3 regions of the Blautia sp. DFI.1.216 genome follow, and region 3 is predicted to be linked to each of the others. Evidence: predicted binding sites of a transcription regulator. Region 3 holds the regulator's gene; each other region holds the start of a gene.
The links. The regulator NrdR, encoded in region 3, represses ribonucleotide reductase genes. The targets are predictions, from matches to a motif close to CACAANATNTTGTG.
Positions count from the first base shown of each region.

Region 1: a site for NrdR is predicted at 1,336-1,349, ahead of LJE11_RS12980 (ribonucleoside triphosphate reductase). Genes of this name have one in related genera too.
Region 2: a site for NrdR is predicted at 1,304-1,317, ahead of nrdD (anaerobic ribonucleoside-triphosphate reductase). Genes of this name have one in related genera too.

Region 1 is NZ_JAJDML010000034.1:35,088-37,371, reverse strand. It holds gene LJE11_RS12980 (ribonucleoside triphosphate reductase) at 1-1,159, opposite strand, end outside; gene hflX (GTPase HflX) at 1,374-2,284, opposite strand, start outside.
Region 2 is NZ_JAJDML010000010.1:83,342-85,625, reverse strand. It holds gene LJE11_RS06000 (hypothetical protein) at 224-1,213, shown strand; gene nrdD (anaerobic ribonucleoside-triphosphate reductase) at 1,334-2,284, shown strand, end outside.
Region 3 is NZ_JAJDML010000031.1:27,410-29,693, reverse strand. It holds gene LJE11_RS12425 (YlmC/YmxH family sporulation protein) at 161-415, opposite strand; gene nrdR (transcriptional regulator NrdR) at 696-1,145, shown strand; gene gdhA (NADP-specific glutamate dehydrogenase) at 1,282-2,284, opposite strand, start outside.

The DNA.
Region 1 (2,284 bases), on a different contig from region 3:
CCAGACGCAGACGGCAGCACATACTGCGGATATCACTTGGTTTCATATCACTGTTAATATAGTTTGAGAAATACGGTGTTCCATATTTGGATGTCATCTCAAAAAGAAGGCGGTTATTCTCTGTATCAGACCAGTCAAACTCATTTGTTATGGAATAGGTCGGAATAGGATACTGGAACCCGCGTCCGTTGGCATCCCCCTCGATCATGGTCTCAATAAATGCCTTATTGATCATATCCATCTCTTTTTTGCAGTCTTTGTACTTGAAATCCATATTCTTTCCGCCTACGATAGCCGGAAGCTCTGCAAGATCATCCGGTACTGTCCAGTCCAGCGTAATGTTGGAGAAAGGTGCCTGTGTTCCCCATCTGCTTGGGGTATTGACTCCATAAATAAAAGACTCAATACATTTCTTCACTTCCGGATAGCTTAAGTTATCTGCCTTGACAAAAGGTGCCAGATAAGTATCAAAGGATGAGAAAGCCTGCGCTCCGGCCCATTCATTCTGCATAATCCCAAGAAAGTTTACCATCTGATTGCAGAGAACACTCAGATGCTTTGCAGGTGAAGATGTGATCTTGCCTTCAATACCGCCAAGTCCCTCCTGGATCAGCTGTTTCAGTGACCATCCTGCACAATATCCGGTCAGCATGGACAAGTCATGAATATGAATATCTGCATTTCTGTGTGCATCTGCGATTTCATTGTCATAAATCTCAGACAGCCAGTAATTTGCAGTAACTGCACCGGAGTTGCTTAAGATCAGACCTCCAACTGAATAAGTAACTGTGGAGTTCTCCTTTACACGCCAGTCCTCAACCTTCACATAACTGTTTACGATTTCTTTGTAATCCAGGATCGTTGACTTCATGTTGCGAACCTTTTCCCTCTGCTTGCGGTAAAGAATGTAGGCTTTTGCCACATCTGCATATCCGGCCTGGATCAGCACATTCTCCACACTGTCCTGAATTTCTTCTACTGTAATCTTATTATCTGTAATCTTTTTCTGAAAATCAGAAGTAACACGCAGCCCTAAGAGATCAATCATCTCTTCGCTATAATTTTTCTCTTTTGCATCAAAGGCTTTATGGATAGCCGCTGTGATCTTGCCTATTTTAAACTCATCCACTTCGCCATCACGTTTTACTACCTGAAACATATCTAATGCCCCCATTTTCTCTTGTTAATCTGTTTCTCCTGCATATTCTTACCGGAGATATTTCTGTCGTTACTGTCCACTTTGCTCTGAGTAACACTGTAGGTTCATTGTATCAGAGTATCACCGGTTCGTCAACACGCAAAATACCACATAATGTTCCTCATTTTCGCAAAAGGCACAATATATGGTATTTTCTTATTTTTCAAAATATTTTTTATACAACTCTGGCGTAGATTTCTTTCGGCACCCTTGCCTTCACAACAATCCCTTCCTCTGTGTATTCCTCTGAGATAAGCTGCCCATATTCGCGGATCAGCTGGATTTTTCCTGCTTCCTGATAAGGGAAAAGGCGCTCCACATAAATCTGTTCTTCAGCAAGAAGCTTCTCCAGAAGATCATTCAGATCTGCAAGACCCTCGCCTGTCTTTGCAGAGACCTTCAGCGTATAGTCCGATTTAAAATCTCGCAGTACGCATGCCCCCGGCGCATCCTGCTTATTAAAGAGTGTGATGATCTTCTTTCCCATCACTCCCAGTTCTTTTAATGTCTCATATACCACATGCATCTGCATCTCTGCCTGCGGATTGGAAGAATCTACCACATGGATAATATAATCTGCATATTTGGCCTCTTCCAATGTGCTCTTGAATGCTTCGACCAGATGATGCGGAAGCTTATGGATAAATCCAACCGTATCTGTGAGAAGAATCTGCTGTCCGTCCTTCAAATTTAAAAGTCTGGTAGTTGGATCCAGTGTAGCAAACAGTTTATCCTCTGATAAAACCTCTGAGCCTGTCAGTGTGTTCAGCAGCGTAGATTTTCCCGCATTTGTATATCCTACGATCGCAGCAGTCTTCATATTGCCTCTGGCCCGGCTGGAACGGATCAGTTCCCTGTGTTTCTCCACCTGGGATAATTCCTGCTTCAAAGCAGAGATCCTTGTACGGATAAGACGACGGTCTGTCTCCAGCTTTTTCTCTCCCGGACCTCTGGTTCCGATTCCACCTCCCAGACGGGAAAGAGATTCCCTGAGACCGACCAGACGGGCAGATCTGTAGCGAAGCTGTGCAAGCTCTACCTGTATTTTACCCTCACTGGTTATAGCTCTCGCTGCAAAAATGTCCA
Region 2 (2,284 bases), on a different contig from region 3:
GTTTACTGAATATCCATTATCTTTTCCCACGCTATTATAACAGGAAAATGGTAGTTTGACAATTATTACTGTTCATTTGGAAGTATCTCGCGGGATATTATGGTTACGGAGAACAGAACGAACAGTAACACAATTTCAGCTTTGCAAGATTGGGGCGAAATGTTAAAATAAATGTGTAAATGAATGAAGCGTTAAATTTATATAAAACTTAGGGGGAAGATATATGGGAAAAAGGTGTCAGGTCTGTGATGGACCAATTGTAAACGGCAGGTGTAAATATTGTGGAATGCCATATAGAAATGATATGGAACTGTATCATCTGAACGAAGACCGTTCAGAGCACTATCGTCATGCTTCGGCAAAGGTGAAAAAAGCAATGGCAGAGAACGAGATCCCTTTGTCTGACAGAAATAAAACAGTTCCCAAAGCTGCAAAAACTTCGTCTGCCAGAACACAGACTATTAGAACGCAAAATACAAAAGTACAAACTTCAAGAATACAAACATCAGGGACAAAGAAAACATCAGGTCAGTCGTACAGCGCACAGACTGCCCGTACATACAGCACCGGAAAAAAGACAGCAAAAAGTGAGAAGAAAAAGAGCGGCAAGGCAGGCAAAATTTTCTGGATCATTGTGCTGATTCTGATGGTAATAATAGGTCAGATGGCAGAGAATTGGGATACGATTGGATACAGGATAGAAGAATTTATCTATGATGAGTTTGACATAGATCTCAACAGTATTTTTGATGACAGCAGTTCTGATGAAGTAAATGAGAGTAATAAGAATAATGAAAGTAATGAAAATAATGAAAGTAATGAGAATAACTGGACAGATGACTGGTCTGAGACCATCAGTGCAGTAAAGAACGGACAGGATGAACAGAGGGGCAATCCGGACTGGTATATGTTCACCGGAGAGAATTATATTGTCAGAACGGATGATACTGCATCAGAGATTGGCGATATAGATGCCAGTGACCAGGGGTATGATTTTACAATAGATCCGGGAGAATACAGGATAGTGTCCGGCTGGGAGAAGGTTGCTCTGGAAATCAGAAATTCTTCAGGAAAAGATGAAACTGTAAAATTTGACGAAGCAGACCACGAGGAGAAAATAGAATTACATGCCGGGGATGAGGTATCTGTGGTATCTCTGGATGGTCAAGATAATTATCTTGCCATGTATCAAATTCAGCAATATGACGAATAATTTTTTGCCCCTTTCTTTTTGTCAGAGACTGTGCTATACTTGTTAAACGTACCACATATAGAAAGAATTGTGGTGAATGAAAGAAAAAAATACTATATATTGTATATGGGAGCAAAAGGTATGATATATGTTATAAAGAAAGATGGTACGAGAGAAGAGTTTAATTCACAGAAGATCGTAGCAGCAGTAAATAAGTCGGCAGCCAGAATTTTATACACATTTTCGGATAAAGAGAAGGAATTTATCTGCCAGTTTGCGGAAGAACATGCGGAGGCACTGGGAAAGAATGAGATAGAGATCCAGGAGATGCACAACATCGTAGAGGGAGCACTTGAGAGAGTGAACCCGGCAGTGGCTAAGAGCTACCGCGATTACAGAAATTACAAACTTGACTTTATCCATATGATGGATGATGTATATACCAAGAGTCAGGCAATCCGTTATATTGGTGATAAGAGTAATGCCAATACAGACAGTGCGCTTGTAGCTACAAAGCGAAGTCTGATCTTTAATGAACTGAACAAAGAGCTTTATCGTAAATTTTTTATGAATCGTAATGAACTTCAGGCATGTAAAGATGGTTATATTTATATTCATGACCAGTCTGCACGTCTGGATACCATGAACTGCTGTCTCTTTGATGTGGCATCTGTACTCAGCGGCGGATTTGAGATGGGAAATGTATGGTACAATGAGCCTAAGACACTGGATACTGCGTTTGATGTTATGGGTGATATTATCCTGAGCACTGCTGCACAGCAGTATGGCGGATTCACAGTACCGGAAGTAGACAAGATTCTTGCACCTTATGCACAGAAGAGTTACGATAAATATATCCAGGAATTTATGAAATACTCTGACGAGAGCTGGACAGGACGTGAAGAACGTGCGATCGAGTATGCGCTTGACAAAGTCCGCAGAGATTTTGACCAGGGATGGCAGGGGATTGAGTATAAGCTGAATACAGTCGGATCTTCCAGAGGGGATTATCCATTTGTAACTGTAACTCTTGGACTTGGAATAAAGCAGTTCGAGAAGATGGCAAGTATTTCTCTTCTTGAAGTGCATAAA
Region 3 (2,284 bases):
GGATCCTCCGAAATCATTTCAGAAAATAAAAAAAGGACAGTGGCTGCCGAATAGTTGTCATATACTTCAGTAAGAATGATTCTCATATAGCAGTGGATTTATACTTTGACCGGGAAAATATAAAAAATATAGGTCCTTGACAATTCTCTGCGGTGAAATATCAGCCTTTATGGAAACATTTTTCTTCGTCTATTTTCACAAGGATGATATCGTCCCCGATCTGGCTGATACATTCCCAGGGAATGATATATTCATTATCACGTCCGAACAGGCAGCAGAATCTTCCGGGGCCTGGAAGTATAAGGGCGGTGAGTTGACTGCTTTTGCAGTCAAATTCCGCATCAATGGGACATCCGAGACTGCGGCAGGTACAGATATTAATTACTTCTTTTTGCTTTAATTCACAGATTTTCATAAATCAGATACAGTCCTTCCGGTTAAAATCAGACTGTCGTGCCAATGCTTTCAGAATCTGATATGCGTTTGATAACAATTTATGTATTTTTGCAAAAATTTATGCAAGTCCTTTTATTGACACCTTAAATAGAAATACAGTATAATAAAACTATATATAACTGTTTGTATTTGTGTTACTGAGAATGGAGTGAACAGTAACGTATTTGTAGCCGTTTAACCGAATCAAGTATATAGTACATAAGCAGAAAACAGTAATACGAATTAAAGGGGGACGTCGTATGAAGTGTCCATTTTGTAATCAGGATAATACGAGAGTAGTTGATTCCAGACCGGTAGAAGATACCAATTCTATCCGTCGCCGTCGTTTGTGTGATGCCTGCGGAAGGAGATTTACCACATATGAAAAGGTGGAAAGTATTCCGCTTACTGTGATCAAAAAAGATCAGAACAGAGAACAGTATAATCGCAGTAAAATTCAGTCGGGAATTCTGAGAGCCTGCTATAAAAGACCAATATCCATAGATAAGATTGAAGAGATGATGGATGCCATAGAGGGAGAAATCTTTAATACCGAAGAGAAAGAGATTTCCAGCACCAGAATTGGTGAGATCGTTATGGAACATTTGAAAGATCTGGATGCAGTTGCTTATGTACGTTTTGCGTCTGTATACAGAGAATTTAAAGATGTCAGTACTTTTATGGACGAGCTGAAGAAGTTTATGAATTAAATAAGAGTTCTGTGTGAACAGTAATGTATGAATGCTCTGTGTGAAAGGATTTACGGGCAAATATAAAGAGCCGACGAGAATAATATCCCGCCGGCTCTTTATGTGTATTTTTATGGGGGTAATTAACTAAAATAAATTAAACAATACCCTGAGCGATCATAGCATCTACAACTTTCTCGAAGCCTGCGATATTAGCGCCTGCAACATAGTTGCCTTCCATATCATAACGCTTGGAAGCATCATCAACTTTATGGAAGATATCAACCATGATCTGATGAAGTTTTGTATCAACTTCTTCTGCTGTCCAGGAAAGTCTTGCAGAGTTCTGGCACATTTCAAGTGCGGAAGTAGCAACACCACCGGCATTAGCTGCTTTACCAGGCATAAATGTTACACCGTTTGCCATAAGGTAATCAGTTGCCTCGCGGGTAGTAGGCATATTTGCACCTTCTGCAACATATTTGCATCCGTTTGCAATAAGGATCTTAACAGCATCAAGGTCAAGTTCATTCTGGGTTGCGCATGGAAGATAGATATCACATTTGATGTTCCAGATACCTTTTCCTTCTGTATAAGTAGCGCCTTCTACGCGATCTGCGTATTCTTTGATACGTCCACGTTTTACTTCTTTGATATCTTTAACGATGTCAAGTTTGATTCCTTCCGGATCGTAGATATATCCGTTGGAGTCGCACATAGCAACAACTTTACCGCCAAGTTCGGCAGCTTTCTCTACTGCGTAGATGGCAACATTACCGGAACCTGTTACGATGAGAGTTTTACCGGAGATTGTGTCGTTTTTAGCTTTAACCATTTCGTTCAGCATATATACAAGACCATATCCTGTAGCCTGTGTACGAATTAAAGATCCACCGTAGGAAAGACCTTTACCTGTGAGAACACCCTCGTATAATCCGCGGTTTCTCTTGTACTGTCCGTACAGATAACCAATCTCACGTCCGCCTACACCGATATCACCTGCAGGAACGTCCATATCAGCACCGATATATTTGGAAAGTTCTGTCATAAAGCTCTGGCAGAATGCCATAACTTCTCTGTCAGATTTTCCTTTAGGATCAAAGTTTGAACCACCTTTACCGCCACCGATCGGAAGACCTGTAAGGGAGTTCTTGAAAATC